2 linked regions of the Catenulispora sp. EB89 genome follow. Each later gene encodes a partner of the first gene's protein in a complex. Links are inferred from orthologs where the notes say so. Each region holds a gene or a part of one and is shown on either strand. Other genes may lie near its edges.

What was found. The genes of interacting proteins can lie anywhere in the genome.
Region 2: the proteins of tig (region 1) and rpsG are in contact, whole or in part, in a crystal structure (PDB 3GTY), measured with the Thermotoga maritima proteins. The link is inferred for Catenulispora sp. EB89 from one-to-one orthologs. Residues at the interface, in WP_004081061.1 of Thermotoga maritima: Glu122, Val124, Val129, Leu130, Tyr133, Glu188, Gly259, Ile262, Tyr263, Glu266, Ser270, Glu273, Gln274, Glu277, Arg308, Gln311, Ile312, Ser315, Tyr316, Glu325, Arg329, Arg336, Leu363, Phe366, Trp367, Arg373, Leu377, Arg381, Leu384, Glu387; in WP_004081843.1 of Thermotoga maritima: Lys34, Lys52, Lys55, Glu59, Arg62, Gln63, Glu66, Asn67, Lys69, Val71, Arg95, Ala109, Lys110, Lys111, Gly112, Arg113, Pro114, Glu117, Glu121, Ile124, Ala125, Tyr127, Asn128, Asn129, Thr130, Gly131, Lys135, Asp139, Arg142, Met143.

The regions. Positions count from the first base shown.
Region 1 is NZ_JBGCCU010000003.1:483,467-489,232, reverse strand. Bases 1,970-4,782 are described here. They hold tig (trigger factor), read left to right. Parts: upstream 1,970-2,582; coding sequence 2,583-3,983; downstream 3,984-4,782. Other genes in these bases: ABH920_RS08920 (ATP-dependent Clp protease proteolytic subunit), read left to right, coding at 4,223-4,782; ABH920_RS08930 (GNAT family N-acetyltransferase), read left to right, coding at 1,996-2,454. Outside these bases: ABH920_RS08940 (acyltransferase family protein), read left to right, coding at 1-1,341; ABH920_RS08935 (hypothetical protein), read left to right, coding at 1,385-1,915; more of ABH920_RS08920, read left to right, coding at 4,783-4,861; ABH920_RS08915 (ATP-dependent Clp protease proteolytic subunit), read left to right, coding at 4,922-5,566. UniProt on the Bacillus subtilis protein: Involved in protein export. Acts as a chaperone by maintaining the newly synthesized protein in an open conformation. Functions as a peptidyl-prolyl cis-trans isomerase.
Region 2 is NZ_JBGCCU010000040.1:68,357-72,200, forward strand. Bases 1-2,816 are described here. They hold rpsG (30S ribosomal protein S7), read left to right. Parts: upstream 1-1,081; coding sequence 1,082-1,552; downstream 1,553-2,816. Other genes in these bases: ABH920_RS46775 (hypothetical protein), read left to right, coding at 1-163; rpsL (30S ribosomal protein S12), read left to right, coding at 708-1,082; fusA (elongation factor G), read left to right, coding at 1,590-2,816. In the rest of the region: more of fusA, read left to right, coding at 2,817-3,707; tuf (elongation factor Tu), read left to right, coding at 3,822-3,844.

The DNA of each region.
Region 1 (5,766 bases):
GCCGACCTCACCGTCACCAGCCCCGTCCTCGGCCGCGACTACCGTGAGTGCTACACCTGGCGTGCCTCGGTCCTGGACCAGCTCCGACAGGAACCGCGTCCGAGCCTGATCATCATCTCCGAGCTCGACTGGTACGCCCCGCCGATCGCGACGAAAGCCGCCTGGAACGCTCCACTGACGGCCCTGGCCGACCTCGGTGTCCCGATCGCCGCCCTCCACGACACTCCGAAGCCCGACACCGACATCCCGGTCTGCGTCTCCGGCTCCCAACACCACTGGAACGACTGCGCATTCAGTAAGAACAGCGCCCTGGCGCCCGACCCACTCACCGAAGACCCGCGCGTCACCCCGATCGACTTCAGCCCCCTGCTGTGCCCCGGCACCGAATGCCCGGCAGTTCTCGACGGTGTCCTTCTATACCGCGACGACTCCCACCTGACCGATGCCGCCGCCTACCTCCTGGCATCGCGCCTCGCGGCCCAACTGCCGTTCGCAAGCCCCTGGCACACCGTGTTCGCCGCCGATTTCCAAGGCCCGGCAGGGTCCTCGCCGCCGACCCAAGACTGGCTGATCGACACAGGACACTGCTACCCCGGCTGCCCGGCCTCGAACTGGGGCACCGGCGAGGTGGAAGCCATGAGCGCCGATTCCGCCAACGTCCATCTCGACGGCCACGGCGCGCTCCAGCTCACCCCACTCCGCGCCGCCGACGGCACCTGGACCTCCGGCCGCGTCGAGACCCGCCGCGACGACTTCGCCGCACCACCCGGTGGCGTGCTCCGCATCAGCGCCGAGATCACGCTTCCGGCTGTCAGCACCGCCGACGGAGCCGGCTACTGGCCAGCGTTCTGGGCCCTCGGCAGCGGGGTCCGCGACGGCACCGGTCCCTGGCCGACCGGAGGCGAGATCGACGTCCTCGAAGCGCTGAACGGCCGCGCCTCCACCTGGTCCACACTGCATTGCGGCACGCAGCCAACAGGCGCACAACCAGCCAACCCCTGCCACGAACCCACTGGTCTCACCTCCGGCGAACGCCCCTGCCCCGCCTGCACCTCCGGCCAACACCAATACGCCGTCGAGATCGACCGCTCCCGCACCCCCGAACAGATCCGCTGGTCCGTCGACGGCACGGAGGTCTTCCACCTCGACGCCACCACGGTCGACCCCGCGACCTGGGATGCCGCCGTCCACCACGGCTTCTTCGTGATCCTCGACCTGGCCGTCGGCGGCACTTTTCCCGGCTCCGTCGCAGGTCCCGCCGCCGCGCACCCCGGCCCCGCCACCGTCCCCGGCCGCCCGATGACCGTGGCCTCCCTCCGGATCTCGACCCGAGAAGGATGACCGCTACCATCGGTGCCCTCGAGAACCCTGGGAGGGGCTGCGCATGGCTGAGAAGTGGGCCGCTATGTCCAAGGGCGCACGGATACTGCTGGCCGCATTCCTTCTCTATGTCGTGGAGACGGTGCTCATAGTCGCGACCGACGCCGACGCCAACAACGGCTATGCCAGCGTCCTGATCGGCGCGGTCACCTCCGCCTTCGGCGCCTTCCTCGCCGCTGCCGCGCTGCGCACCGACTACCTGAGCGCCCTGCGCCTGCGCTGGCGCCTACGCACCGGCGCCGAGCGCGCCACCGCGACCGTGGCCGCCGTGGTCTCCTTCCACAACAGCGACTTCACCTACCCGGTCTTCGAGTACGCGACCCCGGACGGCGCCGCCCACCGGCACGCCGACGCCTCCAGCCGCGCCCTGGAGGTCGGCGCGACCGCGGAGGTGCGCTACCTTCCGACCGAGGCCGACTTCGCGGTCGGGCCGCTGAGCCGGTTCAACGTCACGGTGTTCGCGATCCTGGCCGCCCTGGGCCTGGTGTTGCTGGTGATGATGCCGCTGATGACCGTGCAGGCCCTGTTCAGCTGAGGTCCAGTAAGGGTCCGGCAAGCAGGAGAGACAGAAGCGGCTGAAACATCCGAGACATCTCCCCGAGCCACACTGGCTCGGTGAGCGCACCGATCATCACCGTCACCGAAGTGCCGTGGGACCACCCGCAGGCGGCCACGCTGCGTGACGCCCAGCGCGCCGAGATCGCCGCGCTGTACGGTCCGGACAGCGAGCCCGGCGCCGCGCCGACCGCCGCCGACATCGCCGTGTTCCTGCTCGCGCACGTCGCGGACCAGCCGGTGGGCTGCGGGGCACTGCGTCCGCTGGAGCCGGGCGCCGCGGAACTCAAGCGTATGTACGTGGTGCCGGACTGGCGCGGCCGGGGCGTCTCCGGCGCGGTGCTGGCCGCGCTGGAGCAGGCGGCGGTAGTGCGCGGTTGGCGCACGCTCCGGTTGGAGACCGGGCCCAAGCAGGCCGCCGCGATCCGCTTCTACGAGCGCTCCGGGTACGTGCCGATCCCGGGTTTCGGGGCGTATGCCGATGAGCCGATGTCCCATTGCTACCAGAGAGAGCTGTAGCGAGTTCGGGGACCGTTTCCTTCAGGGGCGGCACTCCGGGTTACGATGGGGCTTCGTACCCCGTCCACGCGCGACGTCGCGCCATGACTCGAGGCTGCCAGGCCGGCAGCGCCGCAAGGAGAGCAGCAGTGAAGAGCGCTGTCGAGACCCTGGACCCGACTCGGGTCCGGCTCACCGTTGAGGTCCCGTTCGAGGAGCTCAAGCCGAGCCTCGACGCGGCCTACAAGAAGATCGCCGAGCAGGTCTCGATCCCGGGGTTCCGCAAGGGCAAGGTCCCGGCCGCGGTCATCGACCAGCGTTTCGGCCGCGGCGCCGCGCTGGAGGAGGCCATCAACTCCTCGCTGCCGCAGTTCTACGGCCAGGCCGTCGAGGAGAACAAGATCGAGGTCGTCGGCCAGCCCGACGTGGACCTGGCCGAGTTCGAGCCGGGCCAGGACCTGAAGTTCACTGCCGAGGTGGACGTGCGCCCCGAGTTCGAGGTGCCGGCCTACGACGACATCGAGGTCGAGGTCGAGGACGCGACCGTCGCCGACGAGGCGGTGGACGAGCGCATCGAGGACATCCGCAAGCGCTTCGGCTCGCTCAAGGAGGTCGAGCGGGAGGTCGCCGACGGTGACTTCGTCACCCTGGACCTGGCCGCCTCGATCGACGGCGAGGTGCTGGAGGACGGCACCGCCAAGGGCATGAGCTACGAGGTCGGCTCCACCCAGCTGATCGAGGGCACCGACGAGGCGATCATCGGCAAGAAGGCCGGTGAGACCGCCACCTTCACCTCCAAGCTGCTCGGCGGCTCGCACGCCGGCGAGGACGCGACCATCGAGGTCACCGTCACCGCGGTCAAGGAGCGCGAGCTGCCCGCCCTGGACGACGAGTTCGCCCAGCTGGCCAGCGAGTTCGACACCATGGAGGAGTTCCGCACCAACGTCCGCGAGACGCTGGAGCGCTCCGAGCAGTTCGAGCAGGTCGCCTCGGCCCGGGACAAGGTGCTGGAGGTCCTGCTGGAGCGCGTGGACATCCCGCTGCCGAAGTCGGTCGTGGACGCCGAGCTGGCCTGGCGCAACGAGGCCCTGGACCGCCAGATCGCGATGGGCGGCATGACCCGCGAGGGCTTCTTCAAGCTGCAGGAGAAGACCGAGGACGAGTACAACGCCGAGCTCGCCGACGAGGTGCGCGACGGGGTCAAGGCCCAGTTCATCCTGGACAAGCTGGCCAACGCCGAGGAGATCTCGGTGAACGAGGGCGAGCTGACCAACCACCTCATCCAGCGCGCGTCCCAGGCCGGCATGCGCCCGGACGAGTTCGCCCAGCAGATCTCCTCGGCCGGGCAGATCCCGGCCCTGGTCGGCGAGGTGCGCCGGGGCAAGGCGCTGAACCTGGTCCTGGAGGCCGCCAAGGTCAAGGACGCCGCCGGCAACGAGGTCGACGTCAAGAAGATCAACGCCCCCGACGTCGAGGACACCGACGGCGAGAACCCGGACAGCCACGGCCGGGTCCCGGAGGACGAGCACTACGGCCACAAGCACGACTGATCGAACAGGCGGGTGTCGAACACCCGGTATGACGAAAGCCCCGCTCCTGCGCAGGACGCGGGGCTTTCGCGTATGCCGTCAGCGAACAAGGGCCGGGGCGCCGACGCCGTGGGGGACCGGGGCGTTAGGGTCGTCCTAGGACCGGCGGCGATCACGAGTCGAGGGTGTCACAGGGCTCGACGGTGTTCGTTGTACCGGTCCGCGCATTCCGCTTCCGACGAACCAGGCAGGGTGAACCTATGACGACGCCGCTGACCCCGATGGCCCGTGCGGGCGTTGACAGCCCGCTCGGCCTGAGCGACCAGGTCTACAACCGGCTGCTGCGCAACCGGATCATCTTCCTGGGCACCCAGGTCGACGACGACATCGCCAACTCGCTGTGTGCCCAGTTGCTGTTGCTGACCGCGGAGGACAGCGACAAGGAGATCTACTTCTACATCAACAGCCCCGGCGGCTCGGTCTCCGCGGGCCTGGCGATCTACGACACGATGATGTACATCCCCAACGACATCGTGACCGTGGGCATGGGCATGGCGGCCTCGATGGGCCAGTTCCTGCTCACCGCCGGCACCCCCGGCAAGCGCTTCGCGCTGCCGAACACCGAGATCCTGCTGCACCAGGGCTCCGCGGGCATCGGGGGCTCCGCGGCGGACATCCGGATCCAGGCCGAGCGCCTGCTGCGCAGCAAGAAGCGGATGGCCGAGCTCACCGCGCAGCACACCGGCCAGCCGCTGGACAAGATCGAGCTGGACTCCGACCGGGACACCTGGTTCAGCGCCGTGGAGGCCAAGGAGTACGGCCTCATCGACGACATCATGACGCACGCCAACGACGTCCCCGGCGCCGGCGGCACCGCGTCTGACGCCTTGCAGGACTGAGGCTCTCCGCAGCCCCTCCTGACCCCTACCTGGCCGCTTTATCCCGGAGGACCTCCTTCCATGAACGACATGATCTACCGCGGGCCCGAGCACGACGCCCGCTACATCGTCCCCAAGTTCAGCGAGCGCACCAGCTACGGCTTCCGCGAGTGGGACCCGTACTCGAAGCTGTTCGACGAGCGGATCATCTTCCTGGGCGTGCAGATCGACGACGCCTCGGCCAACGACGTGATGGCCCAGCTGATCACGCTGGAGTCGATGGACCCCGACCGGGACATCTCCATCTACATCAACAGCCCCGGCGGCTCCTTCACCGCGCTCACCGCCATTTACGACACGATGCAGTGGGTCAAGCCGGACATCCAGACGGTGTGCATGGGCCAGGCCGCCTCCGCGGCCGCGGTGCTGCTGGCCGCCGGCACCCCGGGCAAGCGCCTGGCGCTGCCCAACGCCCGGATCCTGATCCACCAGCCCTGGAGCGAGGGCGGCCGCGGCGACCTGTCCGACCTGGAGATCCAGGCCAACGAGATCCTGCGGATGCGCACCGTCATGGAGTCGATGCTGGCCAAGCACAGCGGCCGCGACGCCGATCAGGTGCACAAGGACATCGACCGCGACAAGATCCTCTCGGCCGAGGAGGCCAAGGACTACGGGATCATCGACCAGGTGCTGACCTCCCGTACGGACTCCCTGAACGCTCGATGAGCCAGGCGTGACCGGTTGCGGACACTGATATTCCGGCGGGGTGACCCGCCACGGGCCGTGGCATCGGATTATCATTCGATGCCACGGCCGATGCGCTCGCGAAAGTCGAGCGCTCACGCCTCGCCGGGGGTATGAGCGGTACCGTCTTGGGGGACAGACTACGAAGCGCGTACAAGCGCCGAGGAGTGGGTCCAGCACCG
Region 2 (3,844 bases), on another replicon or contig:
GAGCATACTGGCGGCCGAGGGCACGCGGACCGGAGCCGGGCTCGCGGATCTGGCCCGACTGCTGGGACTGGCGGATCTGGCGATCCTCGCCTACCTGATCTTCCACTACTACTTCGTGGCGCACGCCGGAATCAAAGGCGTGCTGACGCTGTTGTTCACGTGACGGGCCGAGCCCGGTGTGGCGCGGGAATACCTCCGGTGCCCCTGCCGTTGACCTCTGTGTCGGCCGACGTCACCCGCCTCGTTAAACGGTCACGGACTGCTGTCCGGCATGCGAGAATGAGTGGGTTCGCCAGTGGGGCGGACCGTGGCGGGCCCGGTGCACGGACCAGCCGCCTTGATGGCGGAGGAGTCCGGTGCTAAGGTCCCTCCCTCCGTTTTGACCTCACCGGCATGCCCTGGGTAGGCTCGTCGCCGTGCCAGGGGTGTCCCCCCGGCTACTCCTGCCTGCGCACCATCCGGGTGCGGGCTCGCGTCCACCGCGCGGTCCGTCGTCCGAGACGGCAGGGGTCTGTAGGTCGCGACACGCCCGACCTCGTGGACCGGACGTCCCGGGTGATACCCGGACAGGACGCCCGCGAGTCGGCGAGGGTGGGCCGTGGCCGGTGAACCAGCAGGAACTCGACGCGAAACCGAGAGGTAGTAGCACTCCGCGCCCGGGGGTCGCCCCCGCGGAGCCGTAGAAGGAAAGGGAAGGCCAGCACCTAGTGCCTACAATTCAGCAGTTGGTCCGCAAGGGCCGGCAGGACAAGGTTGTGAAGAACAACACTCCTGCGCTCAAGGGATCCCCGCAGCGCCGCGGCGTCTGCACCCGCGTGTACACCACCACGCCCAAGAAGCCGAACTCGGCTCTGCGCAAGGTGGCCCGTGTGAAGCTGTCCTCCGGCATCGAGGTCACGGCGTACATCCCGGGCGTCGGCCACAACCTGCAGGAGCACTCGATCGTGCTCGTGCGCGGCGGCCGTGTGAAGGACCTGCCGGGCGTTCGGTACAAGATCGTCCGTGGCTCGCTCGACACCCAGGGCGTCAAGAACCGCAAGCAGGCCCGCAGCCGCTACGGCGCCAAGAAGGAGAAGAGCTAATGCCTCGCAAGGGTCCTGCCCCGAAGCACCCGGTCGTCATCGACCCGGTCTACAACTCCCCGCTGGTCACCTCCCTGGTGAACAAGGTCCTGCTGGACGGCAAGCGCTCCACCGCCGAGCGCATCGTCTACGGCGCCCTGGAGGGCTGCCGGGAGAAGACCGGCACCGACCCGGTGATCACGCTCAAGCGCGCGCTGGACAACGTGAAGCCGACCCTGGAGGTCAAGTCCCGCCGCGTCGGCGGTGCGACCTACCAGGTGCCGATCGAGGTCCGCGCCGGCCGCAGCACCACGCTGGCCCTGCGCTGGCTGGTGGGCTACTCCCGGCAGCGCCGCGAGAAGACCATGACCGAGCGCCTGATGAACGAGCTCCTGGACGCCTCCAACGGTCTGGGCGCCTCCGTCAAGCGCCGCGAGGACACGCACAAGATGGCGGACGCGAACAAGGCGTTCGCGCACTACCGCTGGTAACCCCGGTAGCCGAGACCGCAGAAAGTAGCTGAGCGAAATGGCCCCCAACGCCGTTGACCTGGCCAAGGTCCGCAACATCGGGATCATGGCCCACATCGACGCGGGCAAGACCACGACGACCGAGCGCATCCTGTACTACACCGGGATGAGCTACAAGATCGGCGAGGTCCACGACGGCGCTGCCACCACCGACTGGATGGAGCAGGAGCAGGAGCGTGGCATCACGATCACGTCCGCTGCTGTCACCTGTCACTGGACGGTGGACGACGTCGACAACACGATCAACATCATCGACACGCCCGGGCACGTGGACTTCACCGTCGAGGTGGAGCGCTCCCTGCGCGTGCTCGACGGCGCGGTCGCGGTGTTCGACGGTGTCGCCGGCGTGGAGCCGCAGTCCGAGACGGTCTGGCGACAGGCCGACCGGTACGGCGTCCCGCGTATCTGCTTCGTCAACAAGCTGGACCGCACCGGCGCGGAGTTCCACCGCTGCGTCGACATGATCGTCACCCGCCTGAACGCCACGCCGCTGGTCATGCAGCTGCCGATCGGCGCCGAGGGCGACTTCAAGGGCGTCATCGACCTGGTGAAGATGAAGGCCCTGGTCTGGAGCGCCGAGACCAAGCTGGGCGAGGCCTACGACGAGATCGACATCCCGGAGACGCACACCGAGGCCGCCGACGAGTGGCGCGGGCGTCTGCTGGAGACCATCGCCGAGGCCGACGACGAGATGATGGAGCTGTACCTGGAGGGCAAGGAGCCCGCCACGGAGCAGCTGTACGCGGCCATCCGCCGCGCCACCCTCGCCTCCGCGCTGAACCCGGTGTTCTGCGGGACCGCGTTCAAGAACAAGGGCGTGCAGCCCCTGCTCGACGCGATCGTCCGCTACCTGCCCTCGCCGCTGGACGTGGACGCCATCGACGGCCACAAGGTCGGCGACGAGGAGACGGTCCTGCACCGCAAGCCGTCCAACGACGAGCCGATGTCGGCCCTGGCGTTCAAGATCATGAGCGACCCGCACCTGGGCAAGCTCACGTTCGTGCGCGTCTACTCCGGCGTCCTGGAGTCCGGTGGCACCTACCTGAACTCCGTGAAGGGGCGCAAGGAGCGCATCGGCAAGATCTACCGCATGCACGCGAACAAGCGTGAGGAGATCGACTCGGTGGGCGCCGGCGACATCATCGCCGTGATGGGTCTGAAGGACACCACCACCGGTGAGACGCTGTCGGACCAGGCGAACCCGATCATCCTGGAGTCGATGACGTTCCCGGCCCCGGTGATCCACGTCGCCATCGAGCCGAAGACGAAGTCCGACCAGGAGAAGCTGGGCGTCGCGATCCAGCGCCTGGCCGAGGAGGACCCGTCCTTCCAGGTTCGCACCGACGAGGAGACCGGCCAGACCGTCATCTCCGGCATGGGCGAGCTCCACCTGGAGATCCTGGTGGACCGCATGCGCCGCGAGTTCAAGGTCGAGGCGAACGTCGGCAAGCCGCAGGTGGCGTACCGCGAGACGCTCCGCCGCAAGGCGGAGAAGATCGAGTACACCCACAAGAAGCAGACCGGTGGCTCGGGCCAGTACGCGTCCGTCATCATCACCGTCGAGCCGCTGGCCGACGGCGAGCCGGGTGCCGAGGGCTACGAGTTCGTCAACGCCGTGAGCGGCGGGCGCATCCCGAAGGAGTACATCCCCTCGGTCGACGCCGGCTGCCAGGACGCGATGGAGTTCGGCGTGCTCGCCGGCTACCCGCTGACCGGCGTGAAGGTCACCCTGCTCGACGGCAAGTACCACGAGGTCGACTCCTCGGAGATGGCGTTCAAGGTCGCCGGTTCCATGGCGTTCAAGGAGGCGGCCCGCAAGGCCGACCCCGCGATCCTGGAGCCGATGATGGCCGTCGAGGTCACCACGCCCGAGGACAACATGGGCGACGTGATCGGCGACCTCAACTCCCGTCGTGGCCAGATCCAGGCCATGGACGAGCGGTTCGGCGCCCGGGTCGTCAAGGCCCTGGTTCCGCTGTCCGAGATGTTCGGCTACGTCGGGGACCTCCGGTCCAAGACGTCCGGCCGGGCCTCGTACAGCATGCAGTTCGACTCCTACGCCGAGGTTCCCCGGAACGTGGCGGAAGAGATCATCAAGAAGGCGCGCGGCGAGTAGCCCAAGCCGTCGGGACGGTCACGGCCAACCCGGGCCGTCCTGAGAATCCGTAGAAACGCCGCCGGCGGAATCCATCCCCGGGGCGCACCTCACCAAAGTCCACAGGAGGACATCGTGGCGAAGGCGAAGTTCGAGCG